Linked DNA regions of Niabella beijingensis. The protein of the gene in region 2 interacts with the protein of the main gene of each other region in a pairwise test. Links are inferred from orthologs where the notes say so. Each region holds a gene or a part of one and is shown on either strand. Other genes may lie near its edges.

Region 1 (8,674 bases), 130 kb from region 2 along the record:
CAATTTGAAGAATATTGACATCGACATTCCCAAAAACGAATTGGTAGTGATTACAGGGATCAGCGGCAGCGGAAAATCCTCCCTCGCCTTTGATACCATCTATTCCGAGGGGCAACGCCGTTATATGGAAACCTTCGGGGCCTATGCCCGTCAGTTTATCGGCGATATGGAGCGGCCGGATGTGGATAAGATCACGGGTTTATCGCCCGTTATTTCCATTGAACAGAAGACCACCAATAAGAATCCCCGCTCTACGGTGGGAACCATCACGGAAGTGTATGATTTTTTCCGCCTGCTGTTTGCACGGGTGGGAGAGGCCTATTCCTATAATACCGGGAAACGGATGGTGAAATGGAGTGAGGAGGAGATCGTTGAAAATATCTACGGGCGGTTCCGGAATCAGAAGATAAACCTCCTTGCCCCGGTAGTACGCGGACGTAAGGGGCATTACCGGGAATTGTTCGAGGATATCCGTAAAAAAGGATTCCTGAAAGTGCGGGTGGACGGTGAAATAAAAGATATTACTGCCAAGATGCAGGTAGACCGTTATAAGATACACGATATCGAAATAGTGGTGGACCGGCTGGAGGTAAACCCGGCATCCAGGGCAAGGCTCAGTCAGAGCGTGCAGGCTGCGCTGAAGCTGGGAAAAGAACTGATGTTCCTGCTGGTAGACCAGACCGCTACACCGGTACAATACAGCAAACAGCTGATGTGTGAGGACACCGGCATCAGCTATGAAGAACCTTCTCCGAATTCATTCTCCTTTAACTCGCCTTACGGAGCCTGTCCCTATTGCAAGGGGATCGGGACCGCTTATGCCATCGATATGGATGCAGTGCTGCCCGACCGGAAGCGGAGCATCAGTGAAGGCGGAATCGCACCTCTGGGTGAAGAACGCAATGCCAGTGTGTACCAGCAGGTGGTAGGCTTTGCAAAAAAACATAAGATCAGTCTGGCCAAGCCGATCAGCGAGCTGCCTGCGGCACAGCTGGACCTGTTGCTTTACGGAGACGGCGATGCTAACCGCGCGCTCGATCTCGATGGCTCAGACGACTCGATCCCGGATCTTTATACGGGGAGTTATGAAGGTATTATTCCCATGCTGAAACGCTGGTTCTTTTCAACACAAACCTCAGAGTGGTTGCGGGAATGGGTGGAACAGTTTATGATGCTGAAAGCCTGTCCTTCCTGTGATGGAGCACGGCTGAAAAAAGAAAGCCTGTGGTTTAAAGTAGATAAGAAAAATATTGCCGAGCTGAGCAATCTGAACCTGGATAAACTGGGCGACTGGCTGAAAGGGATCGAAACACGGTTGTCAAAAAAACAAAATGCGATCGCAAAGGATATTTTAAAAGAGATCCGGGAACGGCTGCAATTCCTGCTGGATGTGGGTCTTACCTACCTGACGCTGTACCGGCCTTCGCGTACGCTGAGCGGGGGCGAATCGCAGCGTATCCGCCTGGCAACCCAGATCGGCTCACAACTGCAGGGGATCACCTATATCCTGGATGAACCGTCCATCGGGCTGCACCAGCGGGACAATCACCGTCTTATCACCTCATTGCAGAACCTGCGCGATATCGGCAACAGCGTGCTGGTGGTGGAGCATGATAAAGACATTATGCTGGCGGCGGATTACCTGATCGATATCGGTCCCAAGGCGGGCTATCATGGCGGCCGTGTGGTGGCCAAGGGTGCTCCTAAAGAGATCCTGAAACTGGACACGATCACTGCCGGGTACCTTAATGGTCATTTGAAGATCGAAACACCCGCTGAGCGTCGCAAGGGCAACGGGAAAAAGCTGGAGCTGAAAGGTGCTGCAGGTAATAACCTTAAAAATGTGAGCGTGGTATTTCCCCTGGGGAAGATGATCGTGGTAACGGGTGTAAGCGGCAGCGGCAAATCGACCCTGATCAATGAAACATTGTATCCGATCCTGTCGCAGCATGCTTATCATTCCAAGAAAGCGCCCATGGAATACAAATCGATAAAGGGATTGGAGCATGTTGACAAAGTAGTGGAGATCGATCAGTCACCCATCGGACGTACACCGCGAAGCAACCCGGCCACCTACTGTGGTTTCTTTACAGATATCCGCACGCTGTTTGCAGCTGTTCCGGAAGCAAAGATCCGCGGATATAATGCCGGACGGTTCTCGTTTAACGTAAAGACCGGCCGCTGTGATGTGTGTGAAGGCGGCGGAATGCGGGTGATCGAAATGAACTTTCTGCCCGATGTGTATGTGCCCTGCGAGAAATGCAATGGCAAACGGTACAACCGTGAAACCCTGGAGATCCGGTATAAGGGAAAATCCATTTCGGATGTGCTGGATATGACCGTGGATGATGCCGTGGAATTTTTTCAGGCAGTGCCGTCCATTTACCGGAAAATAAAGACCCTGCAGGATGTGGGTCTGGGCTATATCACCCTGGGGCAAAGCGCTGTAACCCTCAGCGGGGGCGAGGCCCAGCGGGTGAAGCTGAGCACGGAGCTGTCCAAAAAAGATACCGGTAAAACATTTTATATCCTGGATGAACCCACCACGGGTTTGCATTTTGAAGACATCAAACATCTGTTGCAGGTGCTGAACAAGCTGGTGGATAAGGGCAACACGGTGCTGGTAATCGAACACAATATGGATGTGATCAAGGTAGCGGACCATATCATCGACCTGGGACCTGAAGGAGGGGATGGTGGTGGAGAGATCCTGTTTGAAGGAACACCGGAAGCGCTGGTGAAATGCAAAGAAAGTTATACAGGGTATTACCTTAAGGGGGAACTGTAATGGTTTTTTTTAACCATTAAGGAGTTAAGGGTCGTTAAGTTTTTTTAATGCTTAATGGCTCCTGAATGCCTTAATGTTTTTAGTATTTGTATGATGGGGTTACCCGGTAGTTGAACCATTAAGGAGTGAAGGGACGTTAAGTTTTTTGGTGCTTAATGGCTCCTGAATGCCTTAATGTTTTTTGTATTTGTATGATGGGGTTACCCGGTAGTTTGAACCATTAAGGAGTTAAGGGTCGTTAAGTTTTTTAATGCTTAATGGCTCCTGAATGCCTTAATGTTTTTAGTATTTGTATGATGGGGTTACCCGGTAGTTTTAACCATTAAGGAGTTAAGGGTCGTTAAGTTTTTGATGCTTAATGAATCCTTAATGCCTTAATGGTTTTTTGCATTTGTATGATGGGGTTACCCTGTAGTTGAACCATTAAGGAGTTAAGGGTCGTTAAGTTTTTTAATGCTTAATGAATCCTTAATGCCTTAATGTTTTTTATGTCTGTATGGTGGCGGTTCCTATAATCCTAATTCAGTTCCACTGCCACATTCCAGTTGGGTTGCTGTGCCAGGTATGCGATCAGTTCCTGGTTCATTTCAAAGCCCTTGCCCCGCGTCAGCAGATCAACCGTAATGTCCTCTGCAGGGTCTTTTATGGAAAGCTTTAAGGTACTGGGCCCTTTATGTTCTTTCAGATTGGTATGAATGAATTCCACGGCCTCCTTTGTGACCTCTTCCACGGGCAATTCTATTTTCAGATTTTTGGTCTGGTTCTTCATTACGCTCTCTGCCAGACAGATCGATGAAATTTTGAAATCAAAATCCCCGTTGAAGCGTTGCTTGAAGTAACCGGTCATATATACGGTGGCGCCCAGTTGCAGCATCGGGGCGTATTTCATATAATCCTCTGAAAATAGCACCAGGTCCAGCTTTCCGCTGTAGTCTTCAATAATAAAACTTCCGAATTTATTTCCCGTCCTGGAGATCCGGTGCTGTGCATCCGATACCAGTCCCATGATCTTAAAATTAGCGGCCGAACTGATCTTTTCTTTTTCCTGTGTTTTGTATTCGTTGATATAAGAGATCTTGGAGATACCGTAATGTTCCATTTCAAACCGGTAGTCATCCAGCGGATGCCCGCTGATAAAGATACCCGTTACCAGTTTTTCATGATCGAGTTGTACAACCAGCGGCCAGGGTGTACAGTCCGGTATTTTCGGTACCTGGACCTCCATCACTTCTGCAAGATCACCAAAGAGGGTATTGGTAGAGGTTTGTGCCTGGGCCTGGCACACCTGCCCGTATTTGACGATCTTTTCTAGACCATTGGTCATATCCCCCTGGGGAACATAAAAATACTGGGCACGGTGCAGGTCTGTAAAACAATCAAAGGCGCCGGCATAGGCCAGGCTTTCCAGTGTTTTCTTATTTACGGTGCGCTGGTTCACGCGCTTGATCATATCGAAGATAGAGGTATACGCCCCGTTCTCATCCCGTTCCAGGATCAGACTTTCCACTGCGGCTTCACCCACGCCTTTTAATCCACCCAGACCAAAGCGGATCTCGCCCTTTTTGTTTACCGCAAATCCTTTCTGGGATTCATTGATATCCGGACCAAGTACCGGCAGTCCCATACGTTTACACTCTTCCATAAAGAAAGTGATCTTTTCCAGTGAACCGGCGTTGTTCAGTACGCCCGCCATGTACTCGCTGGGGTAGTGGGCTTTGAGATAGGCGGTCTGGTAGGCCACGAAAGCGTAACAGGTAGCATGCGATTTGTTGAACGCGTATTGCGCAAAAGCCTCCCAGTCGGTCCATATCTTATCCAGTTTGTCCTGCGGATGCCCCTTCTGTACGGCTCCGTCCACAAACTGTTTTTTCATTTTATCCAGCACCGCTTTTTGCTTTTTACCCATGGCCTTCCGCAGTACGTCGGCATCCCCCTTGCTAAAGCCCGCCAGTTTCTGGCTCAGCAGCATCACCTGCTCCTGGTATACGGTAATACCATAGGTATCCTTCAGATCGTCTTCCATTTCCGGAAGGTCAAAGGCTACTTCCTGGCGGCCGTGCTTCCGTTCGATATAATCGGGGATATAAGCCAGCGGACCCGGCCGGTACAGGGCGTTCATGGCAATGAGGTCATCAAAGCGGTCGGGTTTCAGTTCCCGCAGGTATTTTTGCATACCCGCACTTTCAAATTGGAAGGTGGCATTGGTTTCGCCTTTCTGATAAAGCTCATAGGTCTTTTCATCATCCAGCGGTATATCGTCAATGACAATGTCAAGATTGTGGTTTTGCCTGATGAGTTTTAGCGCATCCTTTATGATGGTAAGGGTCTTTAACCCCAGGAAGTCCATTTTGATAACACCGGCTTCTTCGATCACACTGCCTTCGATCTGGGTCACCCAGAGATCGGAGTCCCTGGCGGTGCTCACTGGTATCAGTTCGGTAAGGTCCCTGGGGGCAATGATGATCCCCGCCGCGTGGATGCCGGTATTACGTACCGATCCTTCCAGGATCTCTGCTTCATGCAATACCTTGGCCTGAAGGTCATCGCCGTTATAGATATCGCGGATGCGTTTTACATTCTCAATATCATCGGCACCCAGCCCTTCTTTTTCGATCAGCGATTTTTCACCGGCTTTTGGCGAAAGAGGCGCATGCAATACCCGTTTTAACGAGATGCCGGGCTTTTCCGGAACCAGTTTTGCCAGGGCGTTGGAGTCCGGTAGCGGGAGATCCATTACCCGTGCCACATCTTTGATACTCATTTTGGCGGCCATGGTACCATAGGTAATGATCTGTGCCACCTGGTTCTTGCCATATTTTTGAACCACATAGTCGATCACCCGCTGGCGGCCTTCATCATCGAAGTCGGTATCGATATCCGGCATCGATTTACGGTCGGGGTTGAGGAAACGCTCAAACAGGAGATTGTACTTTATGGGATCGATATTGGTGATACCGATACAATATGCCACCACAGAACCCGCGGCGGAGCCCCGGCCGGGTCCGATGAACACACCGCTGTCGCGGCCTGCTTTGATAAAATCACTTACGATCAGGAAGTACCCGGCAAACCCCATGGTTTTGATGGTGAACAATTCAAAGTCGATGCGTTCTTTGGTACTGTCGGGCATCACTCCATACCGTTGTTGTGCTCCTTCGTAGGTCAGGTGCCGGAGGTATTCCCACTGGTTGAGTGAATCGGCAGAAACGACCCCTTTGTCCGTTTTTTCATCTTCGGTATGAAGCCGGAAATCACCGGGTATGGGGAAGTTGGGCAGCAGGATACTGCGCTTCAGGTCCAGCAGCTCAATTTTATCAACAATAGCGTTGGTATTGTCAATGGCTTCCGGGATATCATGGAACAGCTTGCTCATTTCCTCCGTGTTCTTAAAATAGAACTGATCGTTGGCAAAGGCGAAGCGCATGTTTTTCATGTTTACATCATCGTCGGCAAAGTCGCCCCGGAATGCTGGTGTGGACTGCTTTTCACCCGTATTGATACAAAGCAGGATATCGTGCGCATTAAAATCGTCCTGCTCTACATAATGAGAATCGTTGCTGGCAATGATGGGTACCTTATATTTTGCCGCAAAGCGGATCAGAACCTCGTTTACCTTTTCCTGGTCACCGATGCCATGACGCTGGAGCTCCACATAAAAGTCCTCTCCGAAAAGATCCAGCCACCATTTAAATTCCTGTTCCGCTTCTGCTTCTCCTTTGCGCAGGATCGCCTGGGGAACGGAGGCCCCCAGACAACAGGTGGTGGCGATCAGTCCTTCGTGGTATTGCAGGATCAGTTCCTTATCGATACGCGGATATTTACCATATAATCCTTCTATAAACCCGAGAGAAGTAAGTTTGGTAAGATTCCGGTATCCCTGCTCGTTCTTGGCCAGGAGGATCTGATGATAGCGTTTATCCTTCTTTTCCTTTGTAAAGGTCTTTTCATGCCGGTTTTCTACGAGGTAGAATTCACAACCGACAACGGGTTTTACTTTTGGTTTCCCGTTTTCATCCAGGTGCTTGTATGCTTCCGCCACAAACTGGAATACCCCGAACATATTTCCGTGATCACTGATCGCCAGGGCGGGCATACCGTCTGCAATGGCTTTTTTATAAAGGGAGCCGATGGGGGCCGCTCCATCCAGCAGGGAATATTGTGTATGTACGTGTAAATGCGAGAATTTCATGTTGTATCTTTTTACCTTCCGCCAAACAGGTTTAACAGGTATACCGGGTCAGGCCCACAACGTAGTGTGTGGCTTCCGGCTGCTAAAATGCATAAAAACAGTAAAAGAACAGGGATAAATTTATGCACACCCTGTCACTAAAACAATCAGGCTCAGGGTTTGGTTTTAAAACTAACAAGTGATTGTTTGCAAGGCTGCAACGGTTTGCTGTATGTATTAAATTTTATTTATAATGAAAGTTTTATAAATATATTTTTAAAAAATGTGTATTACGGGCAATAAACCGGTTTTATCCGCGTTTAACTATAATTGTAAACTGGAATTTAAGAACATCATAGTTTAGATTCTTGTATTTGGTAAAAAGTTTAAAAACAGCATTTTGAGACATATATTGACTGGATTTAGTGTGATGGTTCTGATGGCTAGCTGCTCGACCGCTTCTAAATTTTTTGCTTCAAACAGGAATGAATCCGGCAAGGAACAAAACGCTGCTCAAAAAGAACCAGCTCCCTCAAATGCTTATATGGAGCAGGTAACGATCTCTCCCAGGAATTCGAAATCCGATACACGCATGGAGCGTATTGAAAAAACGATCGCTTCCAGCGAGGTTAAGGATGTAAAGGCCGTGCATGCAGCGATCCTGCTGCCGCGGACAGCACCAGCTTCTGAACTGCAGAAAAAATATGCCGCGATCTTAAATGTATTACCCAATTCAATTATCAATAACGACCTGCTGGAAACCATGGATGACTGGTATGGTACGCGTTACCAGTATGGCGGAACCAGTAAATATGGTATTGACTGCAGCGCCTTTACCCGGGAAATGTACCGGGGAGCTTACGGCATTGAACTTCCCAGGACAGCGCGGGAACAGTATGGAAAGGCCCGTAAGATTTCAGCGACGGAACTGAAAGAGGGGGACCTGGTGTTCTTTAATACAACAGGCGGTGTTTCTCATGTGGGAATGTACCTGGGCAATAACAAATTTGTTCATGCTTCCACCAGCAAGGGGGTAACGATCAGTGATCTGTATGAGACGTATTATATATCGCGTTTTATCGGCGCAGGCCGTGTTGAAGCCGGTAACAGCGAGTACCTGGCGCATAACAACGATGGCTCTTCCGGTGCAAGTAATTAATATCGGCTACTTTCAATAACTAAGAAGTGCTTCCCCCGCGGGAGGCACTTTTTTATTGTGGCTGCCTGGAGGGAAGATTGTCCCAACAGCCCGTGAATACCCGGTGCTCCATTTTCAGTATGGGATTGATCAAAAAGTTCCTTTGTTAGGCAGGCCCGGTGACTGCATGTGCATCAAGCTAATGTTTGCAGTTAGAGCGCTGCACCCGTTTTTATTTAATAAATTGTAAAGGAGCCGCTGCCGGATAAAGGCTTCTTATCCTGACGCATACGGTTCTTCGGGAAAGGGGGCATTTTCTATAAAACAACCGCAGCTCAATTCCGGTATCCCGCTTAACGCCGCTTGATCCGTTTCCGGAGCGACTCCAGCACCGGTTGCAGGTCCGGTGTGAGTTTCAGCCAGTAAACACCACCTATCACCGCTGCCAGTATAAAAATGCTGCGCGCAAATAACCCGGCAAAGCCGTGCAGGTTCCGGAACAACAGCCAGGAAATAATGTAAACAGTTGCGCTCAAAATAATGGTGTATAAGGATCTTATCGTAAACGGGAACAACCGGA
Region 2 (7,319 bases):
TTCCGCTGGTTGCTGTTGCCTGGTCGATGAAATGATAAAGATCACCACTTGAAGGCGGGCGGTTTTCCGGGTGGTTGTGCAGGTCTGCAAAGCGGTTGCTGATGGCCGGCGCAATTGTGCTGTTTGATGTGCCGTTGCTGACAGCAGACCGGATGATGGTGCCCCGGGGATCCCTTCCAAACGACAGCGCGTGTTCCCTGCCATCGGCAGCTGCGATAGCGATGGCTGTTAATGCGGCTTTACAGGAGTTGGTCTTTGAAAAAAGTGTCGCCTGCTCTGCTGCCGGCTGTGTTTCCCGGCAGGGAGCATAGCCCTGGCGTGCCGCTCCTGAGCGCGGACCGGAGCAGCAATAGTCAAAAAAAACAAAAACGATCAGCAACAGCAGGCCTTCTCTTCTGCCCGGAATAAAACGGGTCATAGCGGCTTTGCGTTTTGCTGCATATAAGCTGCAATATGCCGCTCGCTGCTGTCCTCGCTTTTTGAAAGGGTATGGATGATCTTTTCCTGTTCATTCGCCGTTTTATTCTGGCTGAGTTTTTTCTTTCCCTGTATTTCCGTTGCCCGGATCTTAAAGGCGGTGATGCCCTGGCTCATTTTGTATTTGAAATCCTCCGGAAGCCGCTCGTATTGTGCTTTGTAGGCTTCTTCATAATGCGCCACTGTCTGGTCCAGTATACCGAAGACTTCCTCCTGTTTTGTAATCAGGGTACCCTTTCCGTAAACATGAACGGCAATATAGTTCCAGGTAGGCACATTTAACTCCTTTTCATAATGAGTGGGGGAAATATAAGCATGAGGTTCCTGGAAAATGACCAGCACGCTTTCATTATTTTCAACCTGTTTCCACTGGGGGTTCGCCCGGGCAAAATGCGAGATTAAAACAAGTTCCCCCGCATCCTGTTCCACAAGAAAAGGAAGATGCGTGGCTACGGGAAGGCCATCCGGTGCAGCAGTGATGATGGTTCCGAATGAAAAGCGTTCGATAAAAGAACGGATCTCGTCCTGACCGGTCATTTTATTGATCGACGGGATATACACAGTAGCAAATATTAGTTAATAAAAATCAGGGCTGTCCGTTTCCGGGTGCAGTTCCTCCAAAGTTAATTGCTTTCTTTGAAATCGATCCGCATTGCATTGCCGCTTTTCACTGATAACGGTTTACCAATAACCTTTTCACTATTAACTTTTCACCTGAAACCTTTCCCCGCGGCGGAGAAATGATTAATTTAGCATAGCTGCAATTGTAATGGCTGCAGCTGTTTGTGTAAAAATGAATTAAGATCTTAGTATGGAGAACGAACCGTTACTGGAAGTACATTATATCAACCGGAGCGGCTGGTTGCGCGCTGCTGTATTGGGCGCCAATGACGGGATCCTGTCCACATCAAGCCTGGTGATCGGTGTGGCCGCTGCAACAGAGCTCCGGAACCCCATTATACTGGCCGCGCTTGCCGGCATTGTGGCAGGTGCCTTTTCCATGGCGGCAGGTGAATACGTATCAGTAAGTTCGCAATCCGATATTGAAACGGCCGATCTGAAACGGGAGGAACGGGAGCTGGCCACGATGCCGGATATTGAATTAAAAGAACTGGCAAAGATCTATGAGCGTCGTGGGTTAGCGCCGGAGCTCGCAATGGAAGTAGCTGGTGCACTTACCGCGCACAATGCACTGGAGGCACATGCAAAGGATGAACTGGGGATCAATGAGATTACCCAGGCCAAACCCTTTCAGGCGGCGCTGGCCTCAGGAGCTTCTTTTATTGCGGGCGGTATACTTCCTCTGCTGGTGGCCCTGCTGGCGCCGGTCCGGTACATGGTGCTGAGTGAATATGTATGCGCGATCCTTTTCCTGGCTTTTGCCGGCATGGTAGCAGCGCGGGCCGGTGGTTCCAGTGTGCTCAAAGGGATTATGAGGGTTTGTTTCTGGGGCACCGTTGCTATGGGCGCATCAGCGTTGGTGGGTTATTTGTTCGGAGTACAAACGGGTTAGGTTTAACGTTTAAGATAGATTTTACTTGATACCTGATGCCGGGTGCTTCCATCCTGGTATTCATAACAAGGATGCAGCTTTTATTCAGAGAAAATTTATCGGGTTACAACGTGATTTTCACTTTTTCACTGGATCGTTTAAATTCCCCGGAGGGACCGGGGTTAATCTTTTCTTAATTCGTTTTTTGTAGTGACCGTTTTAGCGGCTCCTTATGATATTTTTGTTTGGTGCCTGTTTAAAAGCAGCGCACGACCAAGGCGTATGAAAAGATTGATACTTTCTGTTTTATTTGTTTGTTTTTGTTCTTCGTTATTTTCCCAGGTATATAAACTGGAAACCGTATTTTCTGAGAGGGGGCAGACCACCTTTCTTTCTTACTGGAAGCAGCTGGATAAGGAGTCTTTAAAGGAAAGAAAAGATACCTTTTCACTTTGGGGTTACCAGCTTTACCACGACAGCTGGGCAAGCGGGGCTTATGAAGTCGAATACTTTAAAGGAAGTGCTGCTGCCATGTATCAGCTGTTGCGGGAAATTGACGCTTTCTCAGAGAAGTATGGAAATGAAGATAAGGTGCTGACCCGTATCGAAGGCGTCCAGGTAAAAACACTCAGGCAAATGGGATTCCGGTATACATTGGTATTCGACAGGGAGAATAAAGTCGTTTGTAAGTTTACCCAAAAACAATGGAAGAACATCCTGACGGATTTTGAAACCTTCTGCAAAACAAATGGGATCAGCTATAACAGTTTCTGAGACTCAGAGGCTGCAAAGTATGGCCGCCGCTGCCTCCAGGGTTTCATCATTTTTTGCAAAGCTCAGCCGGACCTGCTTTATTCCCGGTGGGATCCGGTAAAAAGCACTGAGGGGAATGGTAGCTACTTTATGTTCCATGGCCAGCCAGCGGGCAAAAACCACATCTTCCATATCACTGACGGCGCTGTAATCGAACAGCTGGAAATAAGTGCCTTCCGACAGGGCATTGAGCCGGAATTTTGAAGACTGCATCCTGCTTACCAGGAGATTCCGTTTTGCCTGCAGCATCACGGATGCCGGTTCCTGGTCCGGAAGCAACAGGTATTTTGCCAGTGCGTACTGGGCCGGGGTGTTCACGCTGAAACCAAGGTACTGATGAATGGAACGGAAGGCTGCTGTAAGAGCAGGTGCTGCAATGACGAAACCCACTTTCCAGCCGGTGATATGGTACATCTTTCCAAAGGAGTAAACAGACAGTACCCGGCCTTCCAGTTCTTTTTGAAGAAACCCCGGAAGGTGTTGCGCTTCATCATATACAATGCTGTCATACACTTCATCGGAGATCACATAGATCTCCCGCTGACCGATAACGGAGGCAAGCTGGTCCCAGTCGGCCTGCGTCCATACCCTTCCGGTGGGGTTATGGGGCGTGTTGATGATGATGGCTCTTGTTTTCCCGGTAATGGCATCCCGGATCTGCTGCCAGTCGATCTCAAAATCTTTCTGCTCGTCGAGCCGGATGCACACAGGGACGCCGCCATTGATCTCTATAGCCGGTACATAACAGTCGAAGGCCGGTTCCAGGTAGATCACTTCATCTCCTTTGCTGATCACCGTTGTAAGTGCGGTAAAAATGCCATAGGTAGCGCCGGGTGTAATGGTTATGGTATCCGGTGAGCAAGAGCCGGAAGTATAGCGTTTATTAAAGCCAGCAGCAATGTTTTCCCGGAGCTCTGATAGCCCGGGCATGGGAGCATACTGATTATAACCTTCCACAGTAGCTGCTTTCAGCAGATCACTTAACGCCGGAAATACCGGGAAGTCGGGCAGGCCCTGGGAAAGATTGTATGCGTTCTCTTTCCGCGCAAGTGATGACATGGTGGTAAAGATATTGAGCGCTGCTGCTGAATGTTTGGGAGCTAAAGCCATGCGATGTTTTTATAAAACGGATCAGTTGGTGCCGTTCCATTCCCTGTAAAACTGTTCTACAAACTGTTCCATGAACCGGTGCCGGTCTTCCGCCATTTGTTTACCGGTGGCGGTATTCATCTTGTCTTTCAGCAGGAACAGTTTTTCATAAAAGTGATTGATGGTAGGTGCTTCGTTGTGCTTATAAGCCTCTTTAGTAGCATATAACACCGGTGGGATCGCAGGATCATAGAGCTTACGGTTCCTGAAACCGCCATAATTGAATGCCCGCGCAATGCCGATGGCACCTAAGGCATCGAGCCGGTCGGCATCCTGAACAATGTCCAGCTCGATCGATTTGTATCCGGCATCCTGGTAACTGCCCTTAAAGGAAATATGCCGGATAATATTTTCTACTGCGGTAATTACGGCTTCATCTGCCTGCTGCGCTTCCAGGAACTCCCTTGCAATACGGGGACCAATGGTCTCATCGCCGTTGTGGAATTTCGAGTCGGCAATATCATGCAGTAATGCACCCAATTCAACGATCAGCAGATCGGCTGTTTCCTGCGCTGCGATATGTTTTGCGGTATTCCAGACCCGTTCTATATGAAACCAGTCGTGACCGGCTTCGGCATGCAGCAGTTGCTGCTGTACAAAAACAAACGTCTTTTCAATTATCTCCCTGTGTGTAACCATGTGCTGTAAAACAATTCCGGAGCAAAGATATTTATTTCACGATAAGCGCAGTAAATTAAACGGGGTGTGCTAATTTTATCTTAAATGACGAATGCAACACCACATACAATAACGGACCTGCGGGAACGAATACAGGCCGCGGCGGCGGCATTAAAGGATGAAATGACCGCAAACCGGAGGCAGCTGCATCAGCATCCGGAGCTTTCTTTTAAAGAAGTACGTACTTCTGCATTTATAAAACAGCAGCTGGATCAGTGGGATATTCACTGGGAGGCGATTGCCGGAACCGGTGTTATTGCAGTAATACAGGGCGCAGGTCCTTCAGATAAAGTGATCGCGCTGCGGGCGGATATCGATGCATTGCCGATTGCTGAAGCAAATAATATTACTTATAAATCGGTAAACGAAGGGGTGATGCACGCCTGCGGGCATGATGTACATACGGCGTCACTGCTGGGAGTGGCTCATATACTGAACGGATTGAGAACACAGTTTTCCGGTACGGTGAAGCTGATCTTTCAGCCGGGTGAGGAACTGTTGCCCGGTGGCGCGCAGCAGATCATTGAAGCCGGGGGGCTGAACAACCCGCGGGCCGATGTAGTGCTGGGCCAGCATGTAATGCCGGCCATCCCTGTGGGCAAAATAGGCGTGCGTACGGGCTTGTTCATGGCATCTATGGATGAGATAAAGATCGAAGTATATGGAAAAGGCGGACATGGGGCAGAACCCCACAAAGGCATTGATCCGGTAGTGATCACCTGCACGCTGCTCCAGGCCCTGCAGCAGCTGGTAAGTCGCAATACGTCCCCGTTTATGCCTTCGGTATTATCGTTCGGAAAGCTGCAGGCGGACGGTGCCATCAATATTATTCCGGATAAGGTATTGATAGAAGGCACGTTCCGGACACTGGATGAAGCCTGGCGGGATACGGCGCATCTGCAGATACAGCAACTGGCGGAAGACCTGGTGACAGGGATGGGCGGGCAATGCAGGGTAGAGATCCGGAAAGGCTATCCCCATCTTAAGAATGACGAGGTGTTCGGGGCCGGTATGATCGCTTTTTTTGAAGAATATATAGGGGCAGCGCATGTGATGCCACAGGATATATGGATGGCTTCAGAGGATTTTGCCTATTACACCCGGGAGCGGCCGTCCTTCTTCTATCTGCTGGGCGTACGTAACGAAGCGCAGCAGATCACTTCTTCGCTGCATACGCCCACTTTTAATGTGGACGAACGCGCGCTGGAGCTGGGTGCCGGCCTTATGGCCTATGCAACGCTGCGCTGGCTGGGGCATGGCTAGGCCTCTTATAGCCGGAACCCCATCAGCAGGTTGTCGGTAAATGTACCGTCGGGCTCTTGGATGTATGCGGTTTGTGTTCCGGCCTGTTCAAATCCGGTTTTCCGGTACAGCGCAATCGCGTGTAGGTTGGTGGCATGCACGCTAAGCCATACCGATTTAAGAATGCCTGTTGCCCTTGCCCATTCCTGGGCAGTGCGGATCAGCGCTGTTCCAAGCCCTATAGCCTGCCACTGTTTCCGTATCATAATACCCAGGAGTGCATTGTGTTTTATTTTGCTGCGGGGTTCTCCGCGGAGCAACAGGTTACCAATGATCTGATTGCTGTATACAGCAACGAGCAACAGGCTGTTGTCGCTTTCATTCACCGAGCGGATCCAGTCCCGCTCCTGGGGTATCGTAAAGTTGAATTCTTCCGGCGTGGTGATCAGGTATGGGCTTTCGAGCAGACAGCGCTGACCGGATTCCAGCAAGGCCCGGGCATCCGTTTTTACTGCGGCCCTCAGCGTGACAGTGACCTGGTTCCTGAGTGTTACGGTTACGGGGTTAAATTTCATACTCAAAATTAATAAACGCTTATTGAACGGACATGCGTTTAATTAATACATTTGTTTACATGAAGGGATGGATATGGATGCGCAATAATAGAATATGGCTGGTGCCGGCCCTCCTTGCGGCGGTAATAAAAACGGTGTCTTTTTTCCCGGGGTTCGTTGAAATGTATTACACAAGGGGCCTGTATGTGCTTCTTTCGAAGATCCAACGCTTCCTGCTGGGCTGGATCCCCTTCAGCATCGGGGATCTGTTGTACGCATTGCTGCTCCTCTATATCATTATAAAAGCAGTGCAGGGGGCAGCCTGGCTTTTCCGGAAGCACCGTGCACCCCTGCAATGGAAAAAGAAGCTCCGCAGGATATTGCTGACCGTATTGTATCTCTATGTGATCTTTTACGGATTATGGGGACTGAATTACAGCCGGCAGGGGATCGCCACACAGTTTGCGCTTCCTGCTGTGAAGCCCGCGGTGCAGGACCTTGATATACTGGTACAGTTGCTGCATTCCCGGATCAATAAGGATATACTGGCGGTGCGGACAAGAGACCGGGACTCCCTGAAGAGCCGCTCTTATCTTTTTAAGCAGGCGGCCGAAGCGTACCGGATGGCGCGGAACGAGTATCCGTTCCTGGACAGCCGGCCGGCTTCTGTTAAATCTTCCTTGTTCGGAACATGGATGAACTATACCGGTGTTCAGGGGTATTATAATCCTTTTTCCGGCGAAGCGCAGGTAAATACCACCATACCGGTATTCTTACTGCCCTCGGTGGTAACACATGAGATCGCCCACCAGGCAGGCTATGGCATGGAAAGCGAGGCCAATTTTATTAGCTTTCTTACCAGTCGTAAACACCCTTCTGTACATTTTCAATATGCTACCGATTTTGTAATGTAC
Region 3 (7,395 bases), on a different replicon or contig from region 2:
AACCTTTACAAGATTGCCGCCTGATTTGTTTTATAAAATAACTTCTATTGCCGTTGTCCTTTCTGGCTGTTGTACTTATGCACGTCAGTCGGGATAACCGGGTGACCGGACGGCGTGGTGGATTCTTTAAAATAAGGATCATATTTGTTCCTCATGTTCTTATAGGAATGTCCGTCTGCCAGGAAGGCAATAATGAACCAGATAAATAACAACAAGGGAATTACAATGGTCATGATAAAATTCCGTATCTCATCGCCGAGGTGCATAAACACGGAAACAATATAATAGGCTTTACCAAGGGTCAGGATACAAACCACCCCTTTTATAAAAAGCAGCAGCGCATGGCTTGGTTCTCCTTTATGCAGGGCATAAATAGTGAAGCCCAGCACCAGCTCCGCAATGGTTAAAACCGTAAGGATCAGTGTGGTCTTCTTAACCCGCTGTTTAAAGGTCGCATCATCGGTATGATGTGCAAAACTTACTTCAGGGTAGGCTGCAGAAGGTGATATATCTTTTGTTGGATCGTAATGTTGTGACATAATTCTTTAAATTTCAAATATCAAATTCCAAAATACAAAGTCTGTTCTATCGCTTCTCCGAAGAGGGAATCGTTTTAAATAAGATAGAAGCAAAGGAATACAAATACCCAAACCAGGTCCACAAAGTGCCAGTACAACCCGATCTTTTCGATCATCAGGTAATGTCCCCTGCGGTCAAATACGCCCGTTTTTGTCTGGATCAGCATAATGATCAGCAGGATCACCCCTACGGAAACGTGGAAACCGTGGAAACCGGTAATACCATAGAAGAAGCCGCCGAAGGCTGTGGGTCCGGGTTTGCGCACCACCATTTCGCTGTTGGAAAGCAGCTGCACCAGCTGATCTTTTGGAGTATTTACCAGTTCAGCATGGCTGGCATGTGAGAGATGCTGTTCATGAACCAATGTGGCCAGGGTCTCCGGGGAGGTCTTTGCCAGTGCAGGTGTTACATCCTGGGGTAATACGATTTCGCCCCAGGGGTTAAACCCGTTCCGCTGCGCCATTACTTCGATATGATCTCCTACCAGAACAGGATTTTTTGCAGTAAGCAAGTGTGTCCACTCCCAGGCCTGGCAGCTCAGGAATATCAACCCGCCGATGATGGTAAAGATCAGGTACTTTTCAACACCTTTCCGGTCGCGGTTATGACCTGCATGTACCGCCAGCACCATGGTAACAGAGCTGATGATCAGGACAAAGGTCATTACACTCACAAATGCAAGCGGCAGGTTGGCATGACCTGCAAAGGGGAATGTATTAAATACCACACTGGGCTCCGGCCAGTAGTTCAGTCCAAAACGTACGGTGCCCAATGAAATGAGGAATGCTCCAAAGGTGAAAGAGTCACTCAACAGGAAATACCACATCATGATCTTTCCGTACTCAATGTTAAACGGACTCTTGCCCCCGCTCCACCACTTGGTATTATGTGTTACTGTTTGTTCCATATTTGATTCAATCAAGTTTGTAAAGTTGTTTATCCCAGAATTATGAAAAATATCATTAAATACAGCCAGAGCAGGTCAACAAAATGCCAGTACATTCCCATTACCTCCACCGGCACGGTATCGTACGATTTTGTTTTTCCCGTAATTGCCTTAAAAAAGATGATCAGCAGGGCTATAACGCCACCGATCACGTGCACGGCGTGTAAGCCCGCAATGGCATAAAAGAACTGGCCCGCGCCGGAAGCGCCTTTGAACTGCACATTGTTATGCCACAGCTGCAGGAATCCGAAGACCTGGCAGATGACAAAAGCAAGGCCCAGCAGGAAAGTGATACCCAACAGACCGCGGTACTGCTGCATCGCCCGGCTTCTGAATGCTTTTGTGGCCATCAGCATGGTAAGGCTGCTGGCCAGGATCAGCACGGTAGACACCCAGAAGATATTCGGCAGTACAAATGTTCTCCAGCCTGCCTGGTTACTTTTTACGATAAATGCGCTGGTGAGTCCGGCAAACATCATCAGGATACTGGCGATCGCCACCCAAAGTGCAAATTTGTGCGGGTGCAGTCTCCTATGTTGCTGTTCACTCACTATACTTGTGTTCATAAATACTTCTTATCAGATTCAAAATCAGGCCTTGGCCAATAACAGTGCCAGCAAAACCACCGGCAAATGGATATAACTGCCAAACATCACTTTACGCGCAGATGGTACATCCATCTTATTATAAAGTGTCACCGCCCTGCCGATGAGGAACAGGTTGGCTGCGATGATCAGTCCGCCCCCTACCATTCCCTTTACCGTTTCGTAGCTGCAAATGCCTACAAAAAAAGGAGCAATGGTTATAGGCAGCATCAGCAGGGAGTATACCACCGTTTGCAATGCTGTAAACCGGGTAGGTCCCTTATCGCTCGGAAGCAATTTGAAGCCTACGCTGCTGTAGTCCTTATGCGCCACCCAGGCAATGGCCCAGAAATGGGGAAACTGCCATAAGAACTGGATACCAAACAGTACAATCCCTCCCAACCAGTTGATCTCCTGCCCCGGCACAAAACCTGCCACCCATCCGATCAGACAGGGAAAGGCTCCCGGGAAGGCCCCCACCAATACTGCTACGGAATTTACCTTTTTCAGCGGGGTATATACAAAAGCATACAGGAACAGACTAAAGGCGGCCAGCGCTCCGGCGGTCCAGTTAAAATAATAACCCAGAATGAAAATACCGGCAGCCCCGCTAAAGATGGCAAATCCCCATCCCTGCTCCGGTGTTAACCGTCCCGAAGCGATCGGGCGTTTGGCTGTCCGTTTCATCAGCGCATCTGTATCCTTTTCTACAACCTGGTTGATGGTGTTGGCACTACCTGTTACCAGCAAACCACCTGCAAAGAGCAAAACGATCCTCCACCAATCATACATCACATCCGGCACCAGCAGGTAACTGATCACGCTGCTGAAAACCACCATTATACTTAATGAGGGCTTCATTAACTGGAGAAAATCCCTTACGCCGCCCTCTCCTGATCTTTTCAATTTTTTTTATTTAGTCAATAGTAAATGATCAATGGTCAATGGCATTTACTATTGACCCCCGATAGTTACCGGGATCACCATTCACTTTTAATGTGAACTTTCGTTCTCTCCGATCGGCTCGGTCTGCGGAATAAAATCCCGTCCGTCTTTACCATAGTCATACGCCCAACGGTGTACTTCCGGAATCTCGCCGTCCCAGTTACCATGTCCGGGATGGATCGCTGTGGTCCATTCCAGGGTTGTGGCACCCCAGGGATTTTGGGTCCGCACCCTTCTTCCCTTATACATCGAATAGAAATAGTTAAATACAAACATCAGCTGTACTGCAAACACAATGATGGTTGCTACCGTGATCATCGCATCCAGGCTGTGGAACTGACCGAAGCTTACCCAGCTGCTCTTATCCAGGTAACGCCGTGGCATACCTGCAAACCCCTGGTAGTGCATGGGCCAGAAGATCAGGTACGCACAAACGATGGTAACCCAGAAATGGATATAACCCAGTGTGTTGTTCATGTACCTTCCGAACATTTTGGGGAACCAGTGATAGATACCCGCAAACATTCCGAAGAAGGCCGATACCCCCATTACAATATGGAAGTGGGCGATCACGAACATCGTATCGTGCAGATGGATGTCGATGGTAGAGTTTCCCAGGAAGATACCGGTTAAACCACCGGAGATAAAGATGCTTACAAAACCGATCGCAAAAAGCATGGCCGGTGTGAAGCGGATATTACCCCTCCAGATAGTGGTGATCCAGTTAAACACTTTAATGGCAGAAGGGATCGCGATCAGCAGGGTAAGCAGTACGAATACAGATCCTAGGAACGGATTCATACCGGTAACGAACATGTGGTGCGCCCATACCAGGAAGGCCAGTACGCAGATCGCCATCAGTGAGGCGATCATCGCCATATAGCCAAAGATCGGTTTACGGGAGTTGACCGCCAGTATTTCCGATGCCAATCCCATCGTTGGCATAATGATAATGTATACTTCAGGGTGCCCCAGGAACCAGAACAGGTGCTGGTAGAGGATGGCGCTACCCCCTTCATTGGGCAGGGCCTGACCTGCAACAAAAATATCGCTGAGGTAGAAGCTGGTACCCAGGTGACGGTCGAACATCAGCAGCACCAGACCGGACAGCAGTACCGGGAATGATAACACCCCGAGAATAGCTGTAAATAACAGCGCCCAGATGGTCAGCGGCATACGTGTCATTGACATCCCTTTGGTGCGCATATTCAGAATGGTAGAGATATAGTTCAGACCACCCAGCAGCTGAGAAGCCACAAATAATGTCATAGCAATGATCCAGAGGTCCATACCACTCTTGGAACCCTGAGATGCCAGTCCCAGCGCACTCAGCGGGGGATACACGGTCCAGCCGCCGGCAGCGGGCCCGGTTTGGGTGAATAAAGAGGACAACATTACAATGCTGGCGGCAAAGAACATCCAGTAAGAAAGCATGTTCATGAACGGAGAAGCCATATCACGGGCACCTACCTGCAAAGGAATCAGCAGGTTGGCGAATGTTCCGCTCAGTCCGGCAGTCAATACAAAGAAGATCAGCACGGTTCCGTGCATGGTGGTCAGCGCGTAATAGAATTCCGGCTTTATTTTACCCCCCTCGGCCCAGCGGCCGAAAAAGGTCTCCAGAATCGGAAACGACTGATCAGGAAAACCCAATTGTAAACGAAACAGCACCGAAAACAAACCTCCGATAATTGCCCAGATAATACCTGTTACAAGAAACTGCTTTGCAATCATCTTGTGATCCATACTGAAGATATACTTCGATATGAATGTCTCTTTGTGATGGTGAACATGCGGCTCTCCTGAATGACCATGACTCCCAACCTCATGCTGAATATGTAAAGTATCGCTCATAATTATTGTTTAAACTGACCTTTCTTTATCAAAAATTACTACTTCCCTGTGGAATCTTTTTTTACTGCGGATGTATCGGCTGTTACCTTGGCTGAATCCTTTACAGCCGGAGCGGCCGCCGAATCTTTGGAAGCTGTTGCAGCGGCAGCCGGTGTTGCCGGTCCGCCTTCCGATTCCTTCATTAGCACATATTTGGGTTTCTGAGAAGCCATCCACTGATCGTATTCCTCCTGGGTTTCAACAACGATCTCACCTCTCATCCCCGTATGCCCTGCACCGCACATCTGGTCGCAGGCAATTTCGTATACAAATTTACTGTTTCCGGTTTCTTTTATCATGTCCTTTGTGGTTTTTATTGGCGTAAACCACAAAGTAGTTGGTGTACCGGGCACCGCATCCATTTTTAAGCGGAAGTGCGGTAATCCTACACTGTGTATCACATCCTTAGCCCCGATAATCAGTCTTACGGGTTTGCCCACCACCAGGTGCATTGGCTGACCGCTTACATAAATATCATCATGATTGGCGGCATCTTCCCAGATCTGTCCCAGCGGATTATCGTGTGCTTCATCGATGTTCTTATAATATTTCTTTCCAAAAACACCATCCTTACCCGGGTAGCGGAACTCCCATTTGAACTGGCTGCCGGTGATTTCGATCTGCATGGCATTTTCAGGAGCCGCACCGGTGATACGGTACCAGTAAACGATACCAAACCCGATCAATATGGTAAGCACAATTGCAGGTACCACGGTCCACAGCAGCTCCAGCTTGTTATTGTGCGGAAAATAATATACCGAACGGTTCTCCGATTCACGGTATTTGAAGGAATACCAGAACAACAGTATCTGTGTTCCGAAGAACACGATACCGGTAGTGATGATGGTGTACTTCAGCATTCGGTCTACCAGTATCCCGTGGTCTGAAGCAGAAGTACCCAGTTTCAGAATCTTATCGCCAAGCGTATGATGCGCCCAATACACCCCGAACAGTCCAACAATCAAAAACACCAGCAACAGAACGGCGTTTATCTTATTGGTTTGTTTCCTGGTTTTTTCCTCACCCCGGATCACAGAAACAAATTCGCTTGCCCTTGCAATCTGAAAGGTTATAATAAAACCTAATATTAAAATGGCGAATATTAAAAAGTTTTGCATACGATGTTGTTCTAATATTTATTTCGACTACTATATTTAATTTTTCTGTTTTCCGGTTTAAGTATGGTGCACTACTGCTTCTTTTACAAACGGATGGTTCCGGGCTGTTAATGAGTGTTTGCTCAGTGTTTTACCCGTTACAAACATGATGATACCTACAAAACCCAGACCGATACCCATATCAAAAAGGATCATCGGTACTTTATCCGGAGAAACGGCCGGGAATACCATCTGGAAATAATCCAGCCAGTGGCCGAAGAGTACGATCACTGATACGATGGTAACCACGGTATAATTCCTTTTCGAATCACGGCTCATAAAGATCAGCAGCGGCGCCACAAAGTTGATCGTCAGCATGATCCAGAATATGGCAGAGTAAGGACTCTGGCGGGCCGAGTTACCGATCCTGTTTACAAAATAAATGGTCTCTTCCGGTTGGTTACTATACCAGATCAGCATAAACTGGGAGAACCATAAATAAGTCCAGAATATAGAAAAGGCAAAAATGAATTTTCCAAGATCGTGCAGGTGTTCTTTATTTACCATCGGCAGGTAACCATTGTTCTTCAAGAACACTACATACAGCGCGATCAGTGACAAACCGGCAACAAAGGTGCTGGCGAAATTGTACCAGCTGTACATGGTGCTGTACCAGTGTGCGTCGATGCTCATGAGCCACAGCCAGGGAATGGAAGACATTACGGTAAGGGCAAATACCACAATGTACAGTGCCGCCATTACCGTATTGTTCCAAACAAATTTCTTTCTTTTTTCAACCGTGCTTACAATATCGCCGTCGTCTGTTTTCAGTGATAACTGACGCATTTTCCATCCCAGGAATGACCAGAGCACTATGGTTAAGATCGTAACTGTTGCAAAAAATCCTTTACTTAAAAATCCGCTTTTGTGCAGGAGTGTCGGATCATGTTTCACATGCTCAGCATCCGTCCAGTGATAGATGGTGTGATGATCTCCGAAACACAGGGCCAGCAGGATCACCAGGGCAATGACCCCGATTACCGGTACACAGGAAGCGATGGCCTCCGTAACCCGTGTGAACGCGATCTGCCAACCACCCCAGGCCAACGTTGTGGCGCACATAAAAAACATGGCCGCATTTACTACCAGCAGGAAGTATACGCTGTTCTGCAGCAGACTGGCCCAAAAACGCGCACGGTTATCGTGATCCCCTTCACCACCGGTTGTCATAAACAGGGAAATAGCTGCTATGACACCGACCACCATTAACGCAACCGCTATCGTGTTATATCTTTTTGCAGGTGTGAATTTTTCCGTAGTTGACGTTGACATTCGAATCTTATATTAAATA

What was found.
Region 1: the proteins of K7B07_RS17460 (region 2) and dnaE interact in binary tests that used the Escherichia coli proteins (3 or more experiments, as listed by UniProt). The link is inferred for Niabella beijingensis from one-to-one orthologs.
Region 3: the proteins of K7B07_RS17460 (region 2) and K7B07_RS09155 interact in binary tests that used the Escherichia coli proteins (3 or more experiments, as listed by UniProt). The link is inferred for Niabella beijingensis from one-to-one orthologs.

What each region holds. Positions count from the first base shown.
Region 1 is NZ_JAIQDI010000002.1:470,827-479,500, forward strand. Bases 3,106-7,279 are described here. They hold dnaE (DNA polymerase III subunit alpha), read right to left. Parts: upstream 6,978-7,279; coding sequence 3,306-6,977; downstream 3,106-3,305. Outside these bases: excinuclease ABC subunit UvrA, read left to right, coding at 1-2,788; K7B07_RS18090 (C40 family peptidase), read left to right, coding at 7,357-8,115; K7B07_RS18095 (lipopolysaccharide biosynthesis protein), read right to left, coding at 8,448-8,674. UniProt on the Escherichia coli protein: DNA polymerase III is a complex, multichain enzyme responsible for most of the replicative synthesis in bacteria. This DNA polymerase also exhibits 3' to 5' exonuclease activity. The alpha chain is the DNA polymerase catalytic subunit.
Region 2 is NZ_JAIQDI010000002.1:338,370-345,688, forward strand. The notes cover bases 1,820-4,638. They hold K7B07_RS17460 (methionine aminotransferase), read right to left. Parts: upstream 3,893-4,638; coding sequence 2,747-3,892; downstream 1,820-2,746. Other genes in these bases: K7B07_RS17450 (VIT1/CCC1 transporter family protein), read left to right, coding at 1,820-1,990; K7B07_RS17455 (hypothetical protein), read left to right, coding at 2,252-2,743; K7B07_RS17465 (HD domain-containing protein), read right to left, coding at 3,914-4,570. In the rest of the region: K7B07_RS17440 (hypothetical protein), read right to left, coding at 1-418; K7B07_RS17445 (FMN-binding negative transcriptional regulator), read right to left, coding at 415-1,038; more of K7B07_RS17450, read left to right, coding at 1,289-1,819; K7B07_RS17470 (M20 metallopeptidase family protein), read left to right, coding at 4,655-5,872; K7B07_RS17475 (GNAT family N-acetyltransferase), read right to left, coding at 5,878-6,426; K7B07_RS17480 (DUF3810 domain-containing protein), read left to right, coding at 6,486-7,319. UniProt on the Escherichia coli protein: Shows aminotransferase activity with methionine and histidine as substrates, and to a lesser extent also with phenylalanine.
Region 3 is NZ_JAIQDI010000001.1:2,158,029-2,165,423, forward strand. What follows is about bases 2,506-5,400. They hold K7B07_RS09155 (cytochrome c oxidase subunit I), read right to left. Parts: upstream 4,909-5,400; coding sequence 3,103-4,908; downstream 2,506-3,102. Other genes in these bases: cyoE (heme o synthase), read right to left, coding at 2,506-3,015; K7B07_RS09160 (cytochrome c oxidase subunit II), read right to left, coding at 4,947-5,400. Also shown: K7B07_RS09135 (cytochrome C oxidase subunit IV family protein), read right to left, coding at 45-539; K7B07_RS09140 (cytochrome c oxidase subunit 3), read right to left, coding at 614-1,486; K7B07_RS09145 (cytochrome c oxidase subunit 3), read right to left, coding at 1,516-2,091; more of cyoE, read right to left, coding at 2,116-2,505; more of K7B07_RS09160, read right to left, coding at 5,401-6,065; K7B07_RS09165 (quinol:cytochrome C oxidoreductase), read right to left, coding at 6,123-7,376. UniProt on the Escherichia coli protein: Cytochrome bo(3) ubiquinol oxidase is the terminal enzyme in the aerobic respiratory chain of E.coli that predominates when cells are grown at high aeration.